2 regions of the Yersinia sp. KBS0713 genome follow, and region 1 is predicted to be linked to the other one. Evidence: predicted binding sites of a transcription regulator. Region 1 holds the regulator's gene; the other holds the start of a gene.

Region 1 (10,497 bases):
CACCATCACACAGCACTCGATGCTTAAAGTAGCCATAGGTTCCTGAGGCTGAATTTCGGCTATACCGCTGCAAAGCGCGATTCGCCCAGTCACCTGTTAACCCCAATTCACCAAAGCGCTGAATCGGGCGAGGTGCTCCGCAGCGGCGATTTTGCGAGAAAATGGCATCAAGCTGAGATAAAGTCAGTTTATTCAGTGGGTTGTCCTGATGAACAAAAACCACCAATGCATCGACGGCCACTGGGACCGCCAGCGGCGGATAGCCATAACGCTGGATAAATGCGCTAACTTCACCAGCTTTCATTGGCCGACTCATAGGACCGAGCTGAGCGGCCCCAGCTGCCAACGCGGCAGGCGCAGTGGACGATCCTGCGGCCTGTATCTGCAAATTAACACCGGGATAGTGCTGATTGAAATCATCAGCCCACAAGGAGATCAAGTTGGCTAAGGTATCAGAACCGACACTGGAAAGATTACCTGACAAGGTATCAGCTGTTGAAACGGGCAGTGATGAGTGCCCGGCCGTCATCGGTGATAGCTCCACCTGTTGCGCAAGAACACCACAGCTAACCCCTAGCATGGCAGTGAACAGCGCCCATTTCCCCCATCTCATCAGCTTAGTATCCATGCAGTGTTAGGATTTGACTGCATTTTCGGCTAAAACTGCGGGAACAATCAACCGGTTCGGCAAGGTAAATATAAATCGCGTGCCCAGACCAATTTCACTCATCACCTCTAAACGTGCATCGTGGTGGCTCAATGCATGCTTCACAATCGCCAGCCCCAGCCCACTACCGCCCGTTTGCCGTGAGCGCGCTTTATCCACCCGATAGAAACGCTCGGTCAGCCGTGGCACATGTTCCGGGCCAATTCCCGGCCCATTGTCGCTGACCTGAAAGTGTGCGCCTTGTGGCGTTTGCTGCCAACACACCTCAATTTTGGTGCCCTCAGGGGTGTGATTAACCGCGTTATAGACCAGATTCGAGACAGCACTGCGCAGTTGATCTTCGTTGCCAAACACCTTTAACTGCTCATTCACCCGAAAAGTGATCTCGTGACGGCCATTACTCAATGCCTGTACCTCATGCTGCAATACTTTTAGCATCAACGGAATATCCACTCGCTCATTCATATCCACATTAGGTGCAGCTTCAATACGTGATAGCGTCAATAGCTGTTTAACCAGCCCATCCATGCGCTTGGTCTGCTCCTGCATCGTCCCGAGTGCTTTGTCCCGCAATGGCCCGGCTAACTCCTGGTCATGCATCATTTCCAAATAGCCCTGCAATACTGTCAGGGGGGTGCGCAGTTCATGGCTGACATTCGCAAAGAAGTTACGCCTCGCCCCTTCCAACTGACGCATTTGGGTCACATCACGGGCGACCATCAGTAATTGCCCTTCTGAATAAGGCATCACGCGAAACTCAACGTAATAGCCATTATTCAATTGCAGGGTCAGTGGGCGGGAAAAGAGTTGCTGTTGCAGATATTGGCTGAACTCTGGATAGCGCAATAAGTTAAGAATATGCTGACCATTATCCTCCGGCCAACGAAACCCAAGCAGTTGCTGAGCCAGGCCGTTACACCAGAAGATATTGCCATCAATGGTGGTGATAACCACCGCATCCGGCAGTGATTCGGCACCACTACGAAAGCGCTTGATGAGTAGTGCCAACTCGCGCCGACGCCGACGATTTCTCAGTTGCATCTGGTATAAGCCGTAAAATAGCGGCTCCCAGCTCCAACGGCCAGCAGGCGGGGTCATGCTGCGGTCTAACCACAGCCAGTGAGATAACTTAAGTTGGTTATAGAAGTTCCAGACTAGCGCCGCGAGCACGGATATCAGCAATAACCAAGGGAGATACCCGATAAAAGCACCCAGCAGTAATGCCGGCAAACAAAAAAGGGCCAGCTCTAAAGCCAGCGTTTTCCACGATAAACGTTCTAACACAACGAATTCTCCGGCACTGAAAACTCAGTAGCGCGTTGAGAAACGGTATCCAGTTCCCCGGACAGTTTGTACCATGCGGTCATGACCATCAACTTCAAGCGCCTTGCGTAGTCGACGAATATGCACGTCAACCGTCCGATCTTCTACATAAACGTTAGTGCCCCAGACATAATTAAGCAACTGCTCACGACTGTAAACACGCTCAGGATGGGTCATAAAGAAGTGCAGTAGTTTAAACTCGGTCGGCCCCATATCCAGAGCTTGCTCGTTAGCCATCACCCGATGTGAGGAGGGGTCAAGGCTTAGCCCTTGCATTTCAATCACTTCCTCCACCGCCATTGGCGATATCCGCCGCATAACCGCCTTGATGCGCGCCACCAGCTCTTTCGGCGAAAAAGGCTTGGTAATATAGTCATCAGCACCCACTTCCAAACCGCGGACTCTATCTTCTTCTTCGCCACGGGCTGTCAACATCATCACCGGAATATCTCTGGTCAATGCTTCGCGCTTCATATGTTTAATAAATTGGATACCCGAGCCACCCGGCAGCATCCAGTCCAGCAGCACTAAATCAGGGAAAGGCTCCGACAAACGAGTGACTGCGCTGTCATAATCTTCGGCTTCTAATGGTTGGTAACCATTCTGTTCCAACACAAAGCACACCATCTCACGGATTGGCGCTTCATCTTCCACCACCAGTATGCGTCTTGCCATCATCAACCCTGCCAGTAAGTTAGTGGTCACTATTTGATTTCGGGAGCCATTATGCGTCAGTTTTGTGACATTTTTATGAAAAACATCGCGCTTCTACCCGCAATAAGCATAGTGATAAATTTTACAGTAATTGCAAAATGCAGCAGCCAAGTTTGCGAGACGTCTCGGAGATTTACTTCAAGCGACTGTTTTAGCCGCGACATCCTGCGGTCAGCGTTTATAATCAGCGCCACTCTCTTTGACTGATAACCTGCCGTGCGGGAGATTTATGCGCATTATCCATACCTCTGATTGGCATTTAGGCCAACACTTCTTCACCAAAAGCCGGGCTGCCGAACACCAGGCATTTCTGCACTGGCTCATTAGGCAGATTGAAGAAAATCAGGTAGATGCGCTGATTGTCGCTGGTGATATCTTTGATACCGGCTCCCCACCTAGTTATGCCCGCGAGCTCTATAACCGCTTCGTGGTGGAGCTACAGCCCACGGGCTGCCAGTTGGTTGTTCTAGGGGGGAATCACGATTCAGTCTCGACACTGAATGAATCACGTGACTTGCTTTCCTATTTGAATACCACGGTGATCTCTTGTGCCAGTCGCAATCTCGAACAACAAATTATTACGCTGAAAAACCATCAGCAACAACCTGCGGCCTTACTCTGTGCAATTCCCTTCTTACGACCACGGGACTTGGTGAGCAGTCAAGCCGGCGAATCTGGCGAGCAAAAACAGCTGGCACTGCAAGAAGCCATTGCTGCCCACTATCAGGCGTTATATCAGCGGGCCATTGAACTGCGCACCGAACTGGGTTTGCCGCTACCTATTATTGCCACCGGGCATCTCACCACCATGGGTGTCACCACCTCAGACTCGGTTCGTGATATCTACATCGGCACACTGGATGCGTTCCCCGCTCAAGCATTTCCACCAGCAGATTACATTGCGTTGGGCCATATTCACCGGGCTCAGCAAGTGGCTAAAACCGAGCATATCCGTTACAGCGGCTCCCCCATTGCCCTGAGTTTTGATGAATTGAGCAAAGAGAAAAGTGTCTATCTGGTGGAGTTTGCCCAACAGACCCTGGCATCAGTGACCCCGCTATTCATACCGCAATTTCAGCCGATGCAGCTCATTAAAGGGGATTTGCAGCAAATAGAGCAGCAGTTGGCTAAATTTGTTGATCATCAGGGCTTACCGGTCTGGCTGGATATCGAAGTTGCCACCAAAGACTATCTCACTGATATTCAACGGCGGATTCAGGCCCTGACCGCAGATCTACCCGTTGAGGTCGTGCTATTACGTCGCAGTAAAGAGCAGCGTAACAACAGCATTGAGCGGCAAGAGAAAGAGACACTCAATGAGTTGAGTGTCGCCGATGTATTTGAACGTAGGCTCGCACAGGAGGCAGATTTAGCCGAACCACGCCAGCAGCGGATGCGCCAAATGTTCAGTCAGGTGGTGGAAGAGATCACGCAAGGTAAAGATGCCGCAGAGGAGCAACCGATATGAGAATTTTAAGCCTGCGGCTAAAAAACATTAACTCTCTGCAAGGGGAGTGGAAGATAGATTTCACTGCTGAGCCGTTTGCCAGCAACGGCTTATTCGCCATCACCGGCCCCACCGGGGCGGGGAAAACCACACTATTAGATGCGATTTGCCTTGCGCTGTACCACCAAACACCGCGCCTGAATGTCACGCCCAGCCAAAATGAGCTAATGACACGCCATACCGCAGAATCACTGGCCGAAGTTGAATTTGAGGTGAAAGACACCCGCTATCGCGCATTTTGGAGTCAACGTCGCGCAAAAAACAGCCCCGAAGGGAATCTGCAAGCGCCTAAAGTTGAACTGGCGTTATGTGAAAGCGGCAAGATTCTGGCCGATAAAGTGCGTGATAAACTCGATAGGGTTGCTGAGATAACCGGCCTGGATTTTGGCCGCTTTACCAAATCTATGATGCTGTCACAGGGGCAATTTGCCGCATTTCTCAATGCCGACGCCAATGACCGCGCGGAGCTATTGGAAGAGCTAACGGGCACCGACATCTATGGGCGTCTATCAGAGCATGTATTCGAACAGCATAAGCAGGCCAAAACCGATCTGGATACCTTGCACCAACGGGCAACCGGTATTGAACTGCTAAATGAAGAACAACGATCAACCCTATCGCAGCAGATAGATTTGCTCGATCAACAAGAGAGACAGCTCACCGCAGATCAGTTAGTCAATCAACACCAAATAACCTGGCTAACCCATTGGCAACAGCAGCAAAAGAGCGCCTTGGAATATCAGCAGCAACAAAAACTGATTGAGCAAACTCTCCAGCAAGCTCAGCCGGAGCTGCAACGGCTAGCCAGAAGTGAGCCCGCTGAAAAGTTGCGCCCCTTGCTGCGGGAACGCTCACGTAGCCAACAAGATTTGCAACAAATACAACTACGTATCACCACACTGACTCAACAACAGCAGCAACTTCAGACGCAACTGACACCACTGGCTCAAGCATTAGAGCAAGCCAATTTGGCTCGCCAACAGCAGGCAGCAAAGTTGCATGAGCAAGAAGCAGTGATCGAACAAAAAGTCGTCCCGCTGGATAACACTATTGCACAGCAGCGGCACACCTTGGCGCAACTTGCTACGCAATTGCAGCAGCTACAGGGTAAGCAACAACAAGAGAGACAGCAGCTTGAGCTCAATGAGCAGCAGCAACTAAAAAACCATCAGCGCCTACAACAATTGGCGGAATATGCACACCTGCATACCCACCATCAACACTGGGAGAAAAACCTCCCTTTATGGCGTGAACAGTTCCGCCAACGGCAAATACTGCAACAACAGTCAATTGAAAGTAAACAGCAGCTACAGCAACAGGTCACATTGCTGAACACGTTACAGCAACAAATCAACACGCTGAATGAGCAAGACAAGCAACAACAAGCAGTATTGATACAAGCCAGTTCGCAGACGGGTAGCATCCAGCAGCAATTATCAGTGCTTGAGCAACAACAACCTTCAGCACAACTACGCCAACAATGGGGCGAACTCCAGCAACAACGAACCACACGGCAACAATTAGCGGCATTATCGCCTTTGGCGCAACAAGTTCAGTCACTAATCGATAAACAACAGCAGCAACTCGCTAGCCAGCAGCAACAGTTAAAACTGCTTGAACAGCAGTTGGCAGAAAAACGTCAGTTATATAAACAGCAAAAACAGCATCTGACAGATCTGGAAAGCTTGTGGGAGCGCGAAAAACAGATCGCCGGATTAGAGGCGGAAAGGGCCAAACTACAATCTGGAGAAGCCTGCCCACTATGTGGGGCGCTAGATCATCCCGCCGTTACTGCGTATCAGGCGGTAAAACCCTCAGAAACGGCTAAACGCGTTGAAGAACTTCGCCTTCAAGTCGAGCAACTCTTCACCGCCGGAACCGAATTGCGCACTCAGGTAGAAAGTGTGCAGCAACAACAGCAGCGTGTGGAGCAAGAGTTACAGCACCATCGCCAACAACTGGCTGAATATCAACAGCGCTGGCAAACATTGGCACAACCATTGGCACTGACTTTTGCCTTGAATGAGCCTGCAGCTTTAGTGACCTGGCTAGAACAGCAGGAACAGTTAGAGCAAAAATGCCAGCTAAAACTGGCCGAGCATGAGCGTTTAAATCAACAATATCAGCAAGCTAAGGATGTTCTGGCTCAAGCTGAACAGCAGCAGCAAAAACATCTGCAACAGTTGGCATTAATCACGCAGCGTCAACATGATACCCAGCAATCTCACCAGAAGTTATTAGCACAGCATCAGCGCCAGCAGGATGAGTTAGCACTGATGCATCAGTGCTTGCATAATGCGCTGGCTGAATTATCGCTCTCAATACCTGAAGCTGACCAGCAATCGAGTTGGCTGGTACTGCGGGAAGAGGAGAGCCAACGCTGGCAGCAGTATCAACAAGAGCAACAACAACGGGTGCTGGAGCAAAAAGCACTGGAGACGCGGATTGAAGATGAGCGCCGCCATTTACAAGCAGGCGTAGATCAATTAACTGAGCTGACTCAGCAGCATCAACAAACTGAGGCCCTGCTACAACAATATCAGCAGCAGCGCGATGCCCTGTTTGGCAACCGCACTGTTAGCGAAGCGCGCCAGTTGTTACGCCTACAGCAGCAGCAGGTGGATCTGGCACAGCAAAACGCAGCGGAAGCTCTACAACTAACGCAATCCCAGCTCAACCGGTTATCCGGTGAGTTGGCGGGATTAGAGCAGCAATATCAACATAATCAGCAGCGTGCGGCGGCAGCTCAAGCTGAGTTACAGCAGGCGTTGGAGATAAGCGCGTTCGAAGATGAAGCGGCCCTGACGGCCGCGTTGCTGAGCGAAGAAGAGAGACAACGTCTGCAGCAATTGCAACAGCAATTGAGTGAGCGGCAACAACAAATCCATATTCGCCAGCAGCAAATCAACGAAGCGCTGGAACAACATTTGCAACAGTGCCCGTCGGGCGTCGATCAGATGTCTGAATTGGCGATATTGCAGCAACAGTCGGATCAACTCTCGGCACAGCTAAAAGCCAACACACTACGCCAAGGTGAGCTGCGCAATCAGCTAGACAGTGACGCTGCTCGTCGTAATAACCAACATGCCCTGTTTGAACAAATTGAACGTAGCCAGCAGCAATATGATGACTGGAGCTATCTCAATCACTTAATTGGCTCCAAAGAGGGTGATAAATTCCGCAAATTTGCCCAAGGGCTGACACTCGATCATCTGGTCTATTTGGCAAATAACCAACTCAGCCGCTTACATGGCCGCTATCTGTTGCAGCGCAAAACCAGTGATGCACTGGAGTTACAAGTGGTGGATACATGGCAAGCTGATGCCATACGCGATACTCGCACACTATCTGGAGGCGAAAGTTTTCTGGTTAGTCTGGCGCTGGCACTGGCACTGTCGGATCTGGTCAGTCATAAAACCAGCATTGACTCACTATTTCTCGATGAAGGCTTCGGCACGCTGGATGCAGAGACGCTGGATACCGCACTGGATGCACTTGATAGCCTGAATGCATCAGGTAAAACCATCGGGATCATCAGCCACATTGAGGCCATGAAAGAGAGGATTCCGGTGCAAATAAAAGTGAAGAAAGTCAACGGACTGGGTGTAAGCCGTCTAGATAATATTTTCCGGGTTAATCAAACTGAGCAGACCCCCAATGACTGACTCAGGCCGTCATTTGGATAAGCAAGCGAGCAAATCCCGATGAGCTTACTCAGGTAAGTGATTCGGGTGAGTGAGTGCCGCGCTAGCGTCAAGGGCGAAGGGCGTGCCCAAAGCCATTGGCGTTAGCGCCAGGCAGCAAGCGAGCAAGTCCCGATGAGCTTACTCAAGTAAGTGATTCGGGTGAGTGAGTGCCGCTAACACCGCGGTAGCGTCAAGGGCGAAGGGCAGTTGGCCATAACCAAGCAGCGCCACGCACCCCACTCGAATCACCATGCACCGCCTTACGAATTGGGGTTTCACACTCACCACCAAAGACCCATGGGCTGATTAACGCAGGTAATGTTTTATAGAGGCGTTCAACATTACTCATTCCTCCACCTAAAACCACCACATCTGGGTCAAATAGGTTAATGACCTGAGCTAATGACTTGGCAAAACGTTGCTCATAATTGCTCATGGCCTGCTCTGCTACTGCATCCCCCTGTTCAGCCAACGTAATGATCTCATGGCCTTTAAGTGGTTTTCCACTCAGGCGAAAGTAATCAGTGGCAAAACCGGTGCCAGAGACAAATGTCTCGATACACCCTTTTTTGCCGCAATAACAAGCAACTTCCTGCTGATATTGCCGCTCTTCGTCATCCTGCCACGGCAAGGGATTATGGCCCCACTCACCGGCAATGCCATTACCACCGGCATGAACTCGCCCATCGATAGCAATACCTGACCCACAGCCAGTACCGATAATGACAGCAAATACCAGATGCTTCCCTGCGCCGGCGCCATCGGTTGCCTCGGAAACCGCCAAACAGTTTGCATCATTTGCCAGACGTACTGGGCGAGAGAGGAGATCTGACAGATCTTTATCGACAAACTGACCATTCAGCCATACCGAATTAGCATTTTTTACCTTGCCGGTAAAAGGGGAGAGTGTCCCCGGAATACCCACGCCGACACTGCCCCGCTCCCCCGTCGCCTGTTCAGCATCAGCGACTAAAGCAGTAATCGCTTGCAATGTTTTTTGATAATCATGGCGTGGGGTATCAACCCGCTTACGGAAAAGTTCCAGCCCATCATTGCTCAATGCAATGACCTCTATTTTGGTGCCACCCAGATCGATACCAATGCGCATAGCGCTCCACCTCATTGACGGAATTATTCGTTGTATTATGAGCAATAAATATGCCCCAATATGACCAGGCAATAACGATAATAGAAATCCTATCTTTTCAGTGTGGACAATAGGTCGCGGTGACACAATCTTTGTTATCCGTAATTTTGCATTAGGTCGTGTTTAAATCCCATCGGGCTAAAATTGCATTTAGAAAATGATTGGCTGGCGCTCTTTTTTCTTATTCTTTGCTAGGGGTCAAGGCATCAATTCGTTATCATGCCGCCCTGCGTTTGATTAACTCGCGCGCTCCAGGCGCGCCCGAGCCAGGGATAACACTATGCTGTGGTTTAAGAATTTAATGGTTTACCGTTTGAGCCGGGAAGTCTCGCTATCTGCGGATGAAATGGAGAAACAGTTAAGCGCCCTTAGTTTCACCCCCTGTGGTAGCCAGGATATGGCAAAAACCGGCTGGGTCTCACCGATGGGTTCACACAGCGATGCCTTAACCCATACGGTTAATGGCCAGATCGTGATTTGTGCGCGAAAAGAAGAGAAAATCTTGCCATCTCCGGTGATTAAGCAGGAGTTACAATCCAAAATTGAGCGTCTGGAAGGTGAACAACATCGCAAACTGAAAAAAACTGAAAAAGACTCATTAAAAGATGAAGTTCTGCACAGTTTATTACCACGAGCATTCAGTCGATTTAACCAAACCTTCCTGTGGATTGATACGGTCAATGACCTAATTATGGTCGATGCGGCCAGTGCGAAGCGGGCTGAAGACACTTTAGCATTGCTGCGAAAAAGTCTGGGTTCCTTGCCGGTAGTGCCGCTGACATTGGAAAATCCAATTGAGCTGACACTAACTGAGTGGGTGCGCAGTAAAGAATTACCTGCTGGTTTTACACTGATGGATGAAGCTGAGCTAAAAGCTATTCTGGAGGATGGCGGCGTGATCCGCTGTAAGAAACAGGATCTGTTCAGCGATGAAATCGCGGTGCATATTGAAGCTGGCAAGTTAGTAACTAAGTTGGCACTGGATTGGCAAGAGCGTGTTCAGTTGGTGCTATCCGATGATGGATCACTGAAACGCCTGAAATTCTCTGACACCTTGCGTGAACAGAATGATGATATTGACCGGGAAGATTTTGCCCAACGTTTCGATGCCGATTTTATTCTGATGACCAGTGAACTGGCTGCTTTGATTAAAAATCTGATTGAAGCTTTGGGTGGTGAGGCTCAGCACTAATACTGCTGTAACTCAACTCAAAAAGTATTGCCCTCTCTGGTATGGAGAGGGCTGAAACATTCGCTAAATTAAAAGTAAATTAGCTCAAATATTTGCACAGATACGATGATGCTTCAGCAACTTGCAGGTTAAATTCACTCTCCCCCGGGATATAGAAGGTTTCACCCGGCTTGAAAATTTCCCAACCTGACGAACCTGGAATCAAGACTTTTAAGCTGCCAGTAATGACCGTCATCTCTTCCGGTTTAGCTGTACTGAAGG
Region 2 (10,497 bases), 1.3 Mb from region 1:
ATTTCCTTTGAAACCGTATGTTCGCCCTTCGCGACTCGCGTTAAAAGGCATTTCAAAAATCTTACCATTACATCATTGAGAGCAACGGCACCCACAATCATTGAGCGCTCAGGGAACACTGCTGAGATTCGTGTTAATCTTTTATTGGAAATATCAAACTGAATATCATCATCAATAATAAAACCAAAAAGTCCGTTTTCCATAAATCATACAGCCCTATTCAAATGCGTATATCTTTCAATTTTTCTACCGATTGGTTATTGATGATGATCATATAGGTTATCCTCATCTCAAAGCAATCACATACACATGGCAAAGTATTTTATTGCCAGTTTGTTAGTTTTAGTGTTTTTTTATTATCATTCTGCATATTGCAGTTAATTTATTCAGTTATATGTTAATTATTGGTTTTTTCATCTTAAAACCTCTCCACTCTCGTTGCTAGCATAAAAAGTTATTTTAATGTATATTCACAGAGTTAACACCTAGTGGATTTTGTTAACAACATGATAGGAGCAGCACACCATGAGGCTAAAAATCCATAGATGACTCGATATAACAAACAGCTTCATTTATATGACACATGTTATTCAGCGGTAGCATTTATCCTATCTCCTGGCCGTCATACAACAGTGCTTATGTCCGTTGTGTTGGGTGAGATGAATACTATGGGACAATCCCGTATTATCGTAATTAACTTTTTTTATTTAAGTTTATTAAGGTTTCTGTACAGTCAATTTTGGGTAGAAAGAGCCAGTCAGCAAGAGATGAGTTGGTTGTTGAGAAACATAGAGTAAAGCAGTTGACTGAATCTAGTTAAACACTTGTTTTTATTGGATTAACATTCATTTTTACTAAATTTATATTTATCATTAAATATTGAATCACACTAGAATTAGGCAGTGCTTATGTACAGAAGAGTGGTTTGTTTTTAATCAGGGCATTAGAAATGCATACTAAATTTATTATTAATGGAAAGGTTTGCTTTTTGTCTGATGAGCATCGTTTGCAGCCAATAGGAGAACAAGGATCTGCCATTTCCTTGAACGTGCCTGTTAGCCGATGCTTATTATTGCTACTGCAACGCCAAGGAACTGTCATCAGTCAAAGTGACTTTGTTTATGAAGTTTGGGAAAGTAAAGGGCAGTTTGCTAATGCCAACACCTATTTTCAAAATATACACTTATTACGTAAGGCATTGAAAAATTCGGGCATTGAAGAAAACATCATTAAAACGGTGCCAAAGGAAGGAATTCGATTTACCGGTACAGTGAGCTACCCCGATGAAAGCAACTCCGGATCTGCTGCTGAGTCGGCGCAGGACAATGTCAAAAAAGCATCGACGGATAAACTTGCTCCCGATACGGTTGATGTAGAAATATTGCCGCCATCCAAGCCACTATTTTCCAGTCAAAAAAATTTATATGTGAAGCTTTTTTTCACATTCACTCTATTGGGTGTGTTCACTCTTCTGCTATTAAATTTCCATGAAGACACCAGCAAGAATACAGACTTTTTTTCCGACTATCAGCACATAGGCGAAGTGAACCAGTGTCAGATTTATGCTAGCAGTACATCTATTTTGTGGCCACGTAGTGAGTATCTAGATTTCATCCAAAACAAAAAAATCCACTGTCAACCAGAGCAGTTAGCCTATATTGCGATCAATATATTCAGAACACGCGCAGTCATCCATATTTGTGATAAAAGCGCGAACAATACTGCGTCCTGCTTAACTAAGTTGTATATTATAGAGAATAAAAATGAACGGTAAAAAAACGCTCATGTTTTTTGTCTTTTTAACAGCACTCGCCTTTTCTCCTTATATTGCTAAGATGGTCTATGACTATCACTCAGATCACTTTTCTTGTCGAGGGAGAATCAACTTCATCTATAATGAGGTAAACTTCAATGTACAAGTTAAATACACTTTTAATGGTAATGAGGGCGAAGTCGCTGTAGTCGGTGAACTCAGTAAGCCAGGAGAGAGGCCCCAGAGAATATCGCAGCAATTATCATTTAATTACACTCATAATGGTAATGAGATAGTCATGTTATCTACCCATTCAGCGTTGAGCGACGATCAGGCTAGAATGTTAGTTTCATTTGTTCCTGACTTTTATCTGTTTAAGGATCGAGGATTTCGGATCCGGATTTATCAGCAAGGGGATGGATATGTATTTACGACTTTCAATATCCCTGTATTTATCTGTACTAAAATATAAGACACTATCATAACCCTATTACATTAATGCCACTTATAAATCGTAGTAATATCTAAAAGCTCGCTAAAAATAATTGGTTGTTTCAAAAGAATATAAGTAAAGAGACGATCCCTGTTAGCATCGCCTATATTTTTTGCAAGCCAATAAGAAGTTGCTACCAACTCACCCGAACACCAACTGGCGCTCATCTTACTGTACAGATATAAATAAACTCTATTTTTACTTCACAGCAGCCACTGCCTGCGCACAAGCCCAAGCTGAACTCCAGGCCCATTGGAAGTTGTATCCCCCTAACCAGCCCGTGACGTCGACCACTTCACCAATAAAGTATAATCCTGGCACTTTATGAGCCTCCATCGTCTTAGAAGATAGCTCCTGAGTGTCTACGCCGCCAATGGTGACCTCAGCGGTTCGGTAGCCTTCCGTTCCATTAGGTTGTACCCGCCATTGCTGAAGATGGGTTACCAGCGCAGCCTGCTGCGGTGCATTTAACTGTTTCAGGGTGACATCCGGCAGTTGTTCCAACGTCTGCAGGCACTCCACCAAGCGCTTGGGTAATAGTTGAGCCAAGGTATTTTTCAGGGTCTGATTGGGGTGTGCTTGCCGCTCGTTGTTCAGGAAAGCCTCCAGATCAGTGTCAGGAAGTAAGTTAATACTCACATACTCCCCAGGCTGCCAATAGCTTGATAGTTGCAAAATGGCCGGGCCAGAAAGTCCACGATGGGTAAATAAAATGCTCTCGCGGAAGCTAACCCCATTTTCTGCCGTGACGACGGCCGGAACTGAAACACCGGATAGTGTTTGCAGGTGTTCCAGCAAGGGTTTATGCAAGGTAAAAGGCACCAATGCCGCGCGGGTGGGCAACACTTTCAAACCAAACTGCTCTGCCAGCTTATAGCCGAATGGGGAAGCGCCAAGACCGGGCATTGATAGCCCACCAGAAGCGACAACAAGTGAGTGAGCGCTCACTTTTTCATCATTAATCTGGAGCAAAAAGCCAGTTTCACTTTTTTCAACTGACAGCACATCACTGCGCAACCGGATCACTACCTGCCCCAATTCACACTCTTTCAGCAAAAGCTCCACCACCTGCTGCGCGGAATCATCGCAAAAAAGTTGTCCCAGTGTCTTCTCGTGCCAGGCGATACCATGACGATTCATCAGATCGATAAAATCCCATTGGGTATAGCGCGCCAAGGCAGACTTACAGAAATGAGGATTCTGTGACAGGTAGGCGGCAGGTTCGGCATACATGTTGGTGAAATTACAGCGGCCACCACCGGACATCAATATTTTGCGCCCCGCTTTTTTGCCGTTATCGACCAATAGCACCCGACACCCTGCTTGTCCGGCCTGAGCGGCACAAAATAGCCCCGCAGCACCTGCACCTATCACTACCACATCAAACTGTTCCACACTGGGCCTCACTGAATAAAAACATCATTGCTGCAAAATTGCCCATATTGCCTACTTATTATCTTATTTAGGGCATTCAACCGACAAATTAGCGGCGGGGGATTGTAAGTCGCTCACCGAAAGATCGCTATAGTAAGAAAATGTCTCATACGGTAAAATTAAGTAACCTGCTGATATAACATGCATATGTTGTTCAAAAAGTGCAGTTCGTCTGCGGTCATGTCAAAAAAAGGTCATATTTTCCTTTTCCCCACCCCCCATTGTCACTGATAATGCGCCGCGTTCATGTCCACAAACTGGCGTAACGCTTATGCTACATCTTTTCGCTGGCCTGGATTTCCATACCGGCCTAATGTTAGTTCTTGCTTTGATGTTCGTGCTGTTTTACGAAGCCATTAATGGTTTTCATGATACAGCCAATGCGGTTGCGACCGTAATCTATACCCGCGCCATGCGTTCACAAGTTGCTGTTGTGATGGCAGGGGTGTTTAACTTCCTCGGCGTGATGCTGGGCGGTTTGAGCGTGGCTTACGCCATTGTTCACTTATTGCCTACTGATCTGCTGTTAAACGTCAGTTCGGCACATGGGTTGGCTATGGTCTTCTCCATGCTACTGGCGGCGATTATCTGGAATTTGGGCACCTGGTACTTCGGTATCCCAGCCTCCAGTTCTCATACGCTGATTGGTGCAATCATCGGTATTGGTTTAACCAATGCATTAATGACCAGTACATCCATTGTCGATGCGCTGAACGTTCCTAAGATGATTCAAATCTTCCTGTCATTAATCTTATCCCCAATTGTGGGTCTGGTTATTGCCGGCTTGATGGTGTTCCTGCTACGTCGTTACTGGAACGGAACCAAGAAGCAGCAACGTATTCATCTGACACCCGCTGAACGTGAAAAGAAAGACGGTAAACGTAAACCGCCATTCTGGACCCGTACTGCGCTGATCATATCGGCTATCGGCGTGAGTTTCTCTCATGGCGCTAACGATGGTCAGAAAGGGATTGGCTTGATCATGCTGGTATTAATCGGTGTGGCTCCGGCTGGCTTTGTCGTGAATATGAATGCGACCGGTTATGATATTGCCCGCACCCGCGATGCAGTGACTCATCTGCAACAATATTATCAGCAACATGTTGAGGCATTGCCTCATGCCGTGGCGCTGAAACCACTGGTGCCGACACCAGAAACCTTGCCGAATACACCCGCACAGTTCCACTGTGATAGCTCACGCGCCATGATAGCCATTGATCATGCACAGGTGCTGCTGGCTAATCTGCAAAGCTACGACGACCTGACGGTTGATCAACGCAGCCATATGCGTCGCTTGCTGATGTGTGTTGCAGAAACCGCCGGGACTGTTGCCAAGCTGCCAGAAACCAGTGCTGAAGACCGCCGTTTCCTCAACAATCTACGTACTGATTTGTTGGAAACTGTGGAGTACGCACCAACCTGGATTATCGTTGCCGTCGCTCTGGCCCTCTCTTTGGGGACTATGATTGGCTGGAAACGTGTTGCTGTAACAATTGGTGAAAAAATTGGTAAGAAAGGCATGACCTATGCGCAAGGGGTTTCTGCCCAGATGACTGCGGCGGTTTCCATCGGGATTGCAAGTTATACCGGTATGCCAGTATCGACAACTCAAGTGCTCTCTTCAGCGGTTGCCGGGACCATGTTGGTTGATGGCGGTGGGGTGCAGAGTAAGACGGTTAAGAACATTATGTTGGCATGGGTATTAACCCTACCAATCTCTATTCTTCTTTCCGGTGGGCTGTACTGGGTCGCATTGAAGTTTATTTAACCCAGCGAAACCTTTTACTATCACCGTGTGTCTGCATGCAACACGATGATAATATCGAACGGTACAGTGTACTGAACGGTGATAATAAACAAAAAGGCGGCCTTAACAGGTCGCCTTTTTAAATACTACTCTGCCCATCATTGATGCTAATACCACAAGATTAACCCCATCAAACTCACCACGACCAAACCACACAATGCACTAGTCAGTATAAATTGCCCACGTAACCGCTCACAGCGGCGGATAAACTCGGGATCATGATGGTCAAGATAGCGTTGAGTAAAAATGTAACCCACTAATCTAATCTGTTTGCTCGGCTGACCGTGGGAGGTAAAAAATCCACCGCCATCAACATATTGATACAGCAACGGGTCGCAGCCACGTAATACCACCAACAGAGCACGTAATGATGAATAATAACGTGCCATATTAATCACACATACCACACACAAAGCCCAAAAAAGCGCGACGGTACTGATCATAATCATCCTCCCAGCGATATTTCACACATTGGATCAGTGACCTGAACCTTTGCGCCATCGCTCACTCTAGCCGATACAAACACCCCCAGGGCTTAAAAAGCCACCCCCTATCGTTCGCTTTCTCATGGTGGTTCGACCTGTTATTTGCTCGACACAACATCCGAACGTGTAGGACTCCCTTTATGAGTGTAGGAAATGAAATGGAAAATAGCCTGATAATCTCTAAATTATGCCGTTTTGGCCGTTATTAAGTATCGATTAGCCTTAACTTAAGTCGAATCTTACTTGCTGGTAAACGCGCTGAATTCATACAAAAATCGCTCAGACATTAATCTTGCTTAACTGAATTAGATAAACTTGACCACTGCTTTCACTCAATTATATTTGCATCACAAATATGAAATTCCGTTCATTGGGGTGCTTTATCAGCGCTATACTTTAGATAATGATCTGCTCTAAATTCGAGTGACCGGATAATGTCCCGAGGCTATAAACGGCAGAATTGAGTTACACCTCGGCACAAATAGATGTAAAACGATATAGGGTTACTTTAGTGATCATCGTCAAAACAGTGTGTTGTGATCCGTGAAACACTTCAGTTAGGGGTCATAATGCTACTATGTCGATATCGCGTTAGCACCCGTTCAACAGGTTGAATGTTTGCTTACCCATTAATTAACATTATGGAAGGAGTTTACTTATGGCTTACAAACACATTCTGATTGCGGTTGACCTATCTCCGGAAAGCAAGGTGTTGGTGGAAAAAGCGGTCTCTATGGCCAAACCGTACAATGCCAAAGTTTCCCTGATCCATGTCGATGTTAACTACTCAGATCTCTATACCGGCCTGATCGACGTTAATCTTGGCGATATGCAAAAGCGCATCTCTGAAGAGACTCACAATGCACTAACTGAACTTTCGCAGAATGCGGGCTACCCGATTGAGCAAACCCTGAGTGGTAGCGGCGACTTGGGCCAAGTACTGGTTGATGCCATTAAGAAATATGATATGGACTTGGTGCTATGTGGCCATCATCAGGACTTCTGGAGTAAGTTGATGTCTTCAGCGCGTCAGCTGATCAACACCGTGCATGTCGATATGCTAATCGTGCCTCTGCGCGATGACGAAAATGGCGAAGACGATTAAGCGTTCATTCAATCTAGCTTAACGTTATCACCGCTCACGCCCGCCTTTCGCGGGCGTTTTTTATGGTGCTTTTGGTGACATCACCCCCACCGCCACTCATTGATAACCCTGCTAACTTTGGGGTCGCCCTGGAAAACGGAAAATATCCTACGTTAAGCCTATTTTTAATACTTTTCTATGTTAGCTGGTCGTATGTTATCAGGTCGTTATGCGCTGAATTTACCCGATGTCAGCTTAAGATTGTTTCACCCGATGTAATTTACGGTCAGGTGATATGTTCTCTGTCGCAACCCAGATGCGACAGATTTAACGGTAAAATATCATTAAATGGAGCGCCTTTTCATTTCAGCGAGAGGAGCGTTATTTTTATACGTATTTCGTGGTACTGCTGCTATTGAACCACTACACTGTTCTTAGCTGGAAGTTTTAGTTCTGGCAAAAATCCTGTTCCAGCTTCATGCTGCAAAGTTAAAACTTCCCCAACAGCCTCTCACTCGGAGTATGTAATTTCACATGCAAAACGGTCCTGACGTCATACAGCAACAACAGTGGCGGCCAATTCAGGAACCTGAAGAGTCGATACTGATAAACATCAGTCAGACCACGCTTTCACCAACGATAAGACTGTGGCACGCACGCTACGAGACTACGTTTTTTCCAACCCAAAACGCCTTAATACGAAAAGCATTACACGACGCGAAGTTGGGAACAGCGACAAAGAAGCGTCAGGCTGAATTCTGGGCTGGCCGCAGCCTTATGATGCTGGCATTTTGTCAGAATATCCCTTTAGGGAAGTCAGCGTCCGGAGCTCCAGCATTTCCTAAAGGCAGAAATGGAGCGCTGTCTCACTCTCGTGAAAATGTATTACTTCTGGAGGGACCAGACGACTTACTTTTTGGTGTGGATATGGAACCGCCTTTAGTACCGGTTTCATTACAGGCTGTGCTCAGTAAAGTGGCGACAGAAGCAGAGCAAAAATGGCTGAGGTGCCTTCCGCCCGAACAACAGGTTTATGCCGCAACCATTCTTTTTTCAGCGAAAGAAACCCTTTTCAAATTACTCAATAGGGAAATGGACATTTGCCCATGTTATGCCACAGTCGAGGCCAGAGAAGCCCCTAACTCAGGTTCGGTAGTTTTTGAGTTGACCAGACGTTCAGGCTATGGGCTGCCTGCGGGAGAGCGTTTTATAATTATGTATGACAGGATTAGAGAAAATACAGTGACATGGGGAATTCATTCGCCAAAATGCACATCGTTCAGTAACCGTTGATCTTCTTCTTCGACCAGTATCAGAGTGTCATTCAGGGTACATATTCCTAAGTCAGTCAGTGCAATGATACGTTCTCGCCTGTCTGGCAGGAAAGGCTGAACAGTGATTAAGTTATTATGCTCAAGCCGCCGTAGGTTCAGAGACACCTGCATTTTGGGTATACCTGACATTTCCACCAACACTTTTTGTCTGACGGCAATGCACTTGGTCGCCCGATAGTTTTTTTCCGACAGCCAGCCACACATAGCGAGAATACTGAAGCTTTGTTGCGTCAGGCTGTAGGGGGATAGAATGATGTCAATACGTCGCTGCCACTGCTGGAACATTTGCAGGCAGCGGAAACCCCGGCTGTCCATCGGCGCATTATGGGTAAACCGTAATTCCGTTATGTTATCTGACATCTTGTATCCTCTCCTACAACCTGGGTATTTACGGAATATCTAACGTACTGTTTTATCACCCGTCAGCGCACGTTGACTCAACTCTGTCATAGCCTCACGCAAATGATTTTTTATTTTACTCCCGATCAGACGACCAAATACCGGCGCCAGCCATCCCGTCATAGTGACAGAATGACATATGTGCGCAGGAACACCGGCTTCCCGCGAGCTAAAATATTCGTGATCAAAAACCAGATTCGTCAATGGCAGTTTTGCAACGTCGGTGAAAGCGCGGTGGAACTCAACACGGCTCAGCGTAAAATCAACTTCAGGCCCGCTGGCTGGCTTCATTCTCCCGGTAGTGCCCTCTGTGAAGTCACCGTTCAGTTTGACCCATTTAAGTTCACTGTCCCAGCAAGGCCATGATGAAGCATCCTGCCACATTGCCCAGATTTGTTCCGGTGTAGCTTCGGTAGTAACACTTTCACTGTAAGTCCATTTAAACATTTTATTTCTCCAGAACAGGGGGCAGCGCAACACTTGTGTCCGCCGATGAAAAAGGCCAAAAGGTATAGCCAGCATGACCAGAAATGCGGCAGTAAGTGGCAGATGGGTCATGCCGTCTGCCGCAACCTGTCTCGTGGCAATAAAAGAACTGAGTGACATACCCAGGTTGAAGGCTGATACATTCAGGCTGGCAGAAACTCGTGCATCAGACGTTTCTGCATCAGCGATTGCCCAACTCTGTACCATCGGTGCCGTAGCAAACGCACCAATGCTCCACAACACAAGAAATATTGATGAATTTGCTGAGCCAACCGCATAAAACACACCCAAAAGGCCGGCAATCTGGATGAAGACCGCGAAGGTTAATGCTGCTGGCAACCCTATTTTCCCCGGAAGAATGCCCCCCATAATATTACCCACGAGAGAGCCCAGACCGACGGCCCCCATAATTAACACTACCTTCCGGGGTTCTAACCCCACAGCATCAGCCAACCAGGGTTCTGCGTAAGAAAAAAAGACAAAGCCACCACCGAATGCCAGCACGGTAAAACAGTATGGTCTGATTAATGTCGGATTGCTGAGCGTGGAACGGAACACTGACGCCCGGTGCCTGGTCACGATAGGGGGACCAAATTTTGCTGGCAGGACGAACCACAACAAAGCGGCTCCGGCGGCCGCGACAATAGCAATTGCGACAAACGGGGCCTGCCAGCCGTAATGTACAGCGGCCACCATCCCGGCAGGTACACCAAGTACCATGGCTAATGTCAGTCCGGAAAACATCAGGGCAATGGCCAGCGGGGTCTGGCGTGCGTCAGTAACCGTCGGCAGACTGGCCGATGTTATGCTGAAGTAGGCACCGTGTATGGCACCTGCTACCACGCGCAGTATGAGCAGAACGGTGAAGTCAGAGATGACTGCAGAGCCAGCACTGAGAATTGAAAAAAGTAACATGAGGATAACCGCAAGTGATCGTGCACTGTACGACAGCGTCAGCGCTGTGAGTAACGGCGAACCCAGCGTTATCCCCAAAGCATAGGCAGTCACCAGCAGCCCAACCTGAGGCATTGTCACACCGAATTCAGTAGCAACTTGGCTCAGCATCCCGATAACAATGAATTCAGACAAGCCAGCAGCAAAAGCGGTTATCGCCAGCACTGCAATTATCAGCCCCGGCATGGAGGATTTTGACATTCCGGCTTCCTCATTTCATAAACGTTGAACAGATAAAATCGGCCAGCCGTTCCCGTAAAAGCGGAAC

What was found. Region 1 encodes PhoB, which activates phosphate uptake and scavenging genes when phosphate is short. Its sites were predicted from a motif close to CTGTCATAAAACTGNCNNAT; they were not measured.
Positions count from the first base shown of each region.
Region 2: a site for PhoB is predicted at 3,861-3,880, ahead of pitA (inorganic phosphate transporter PitA). Genes of this name have one in related genera too.

Region 1 covers NZ_CP042173.1:3,399,235-3,409,731, forward strand. Annotated here, with positions in the region: gene FFE93_RS16315 (PstS family phosphate ABC transporter substrate-binding protein) at 1-613, opposite strand, end outside; gene phoR (phosphate regulon sensor histidine kinase PhoR) at 635-1,951, opposite strand; gene phoB (phosphate response regulator transcription factor PhoB) at 1,976-2,665, opposite strand; gene sbcD (exonuclease subunit SbcD) at 2,934-4,172, shown strand; gene FFE93_RS16335 (AAA family ATPase) at 4,169-7,876, shown strand; gene mak (fructokinase) at 8,088-9,005, opposite strand; gene rdgC (recombination-associated protein RdgC) at 9,325-10,236, shown strand; gene ppnP (pyrimidine/purine nucleoside phosphorylase) at 10,316-10,497, opposite strand, start outside.
Region 2 covers NZ_CP042173.1:120,933-131,429, reverse strand. Annotated here, with positions in the region: gene FFE93_RS00555 (transcriptional regulator) at 1-203, opposite strand, end outside; gene FFE93_RS00550 (transcriptional regulator) at 950-1,774, shown strand; gene FFE93_RS00545 (hypothetical protein) at 1,764-2,225, shown strand; gene FFE93_RS00540 (NAD(P)/FAD-dependent oxidoreductase) at 2,445-3,641, opposite strand; gene pitA (inorganic phosphate transporter PitA) at 3,952-5,448, shown strand; gene uspB (universal stress protein UspB) at 5,595-5,930, opposite strand; gene uspA (universal stress protein UspA) at 6,631-7,077, shown strand; gene FFE93_RS00520 (4'-phosphopantetheinyl transferase) at 7,591-8,349, shown strand; gene FFE93_RS00515 (MarR family winged helix-turn-helix transcriptional regulator) at 8,313-8,750, opposite strand; gene FFE93_RS00510 (MFS transporter) at 8,790-10,430, opposite strand; gene FFE93_RS21455 (hypothetical protein) at 10,441-10,497, opposite strand, start outside.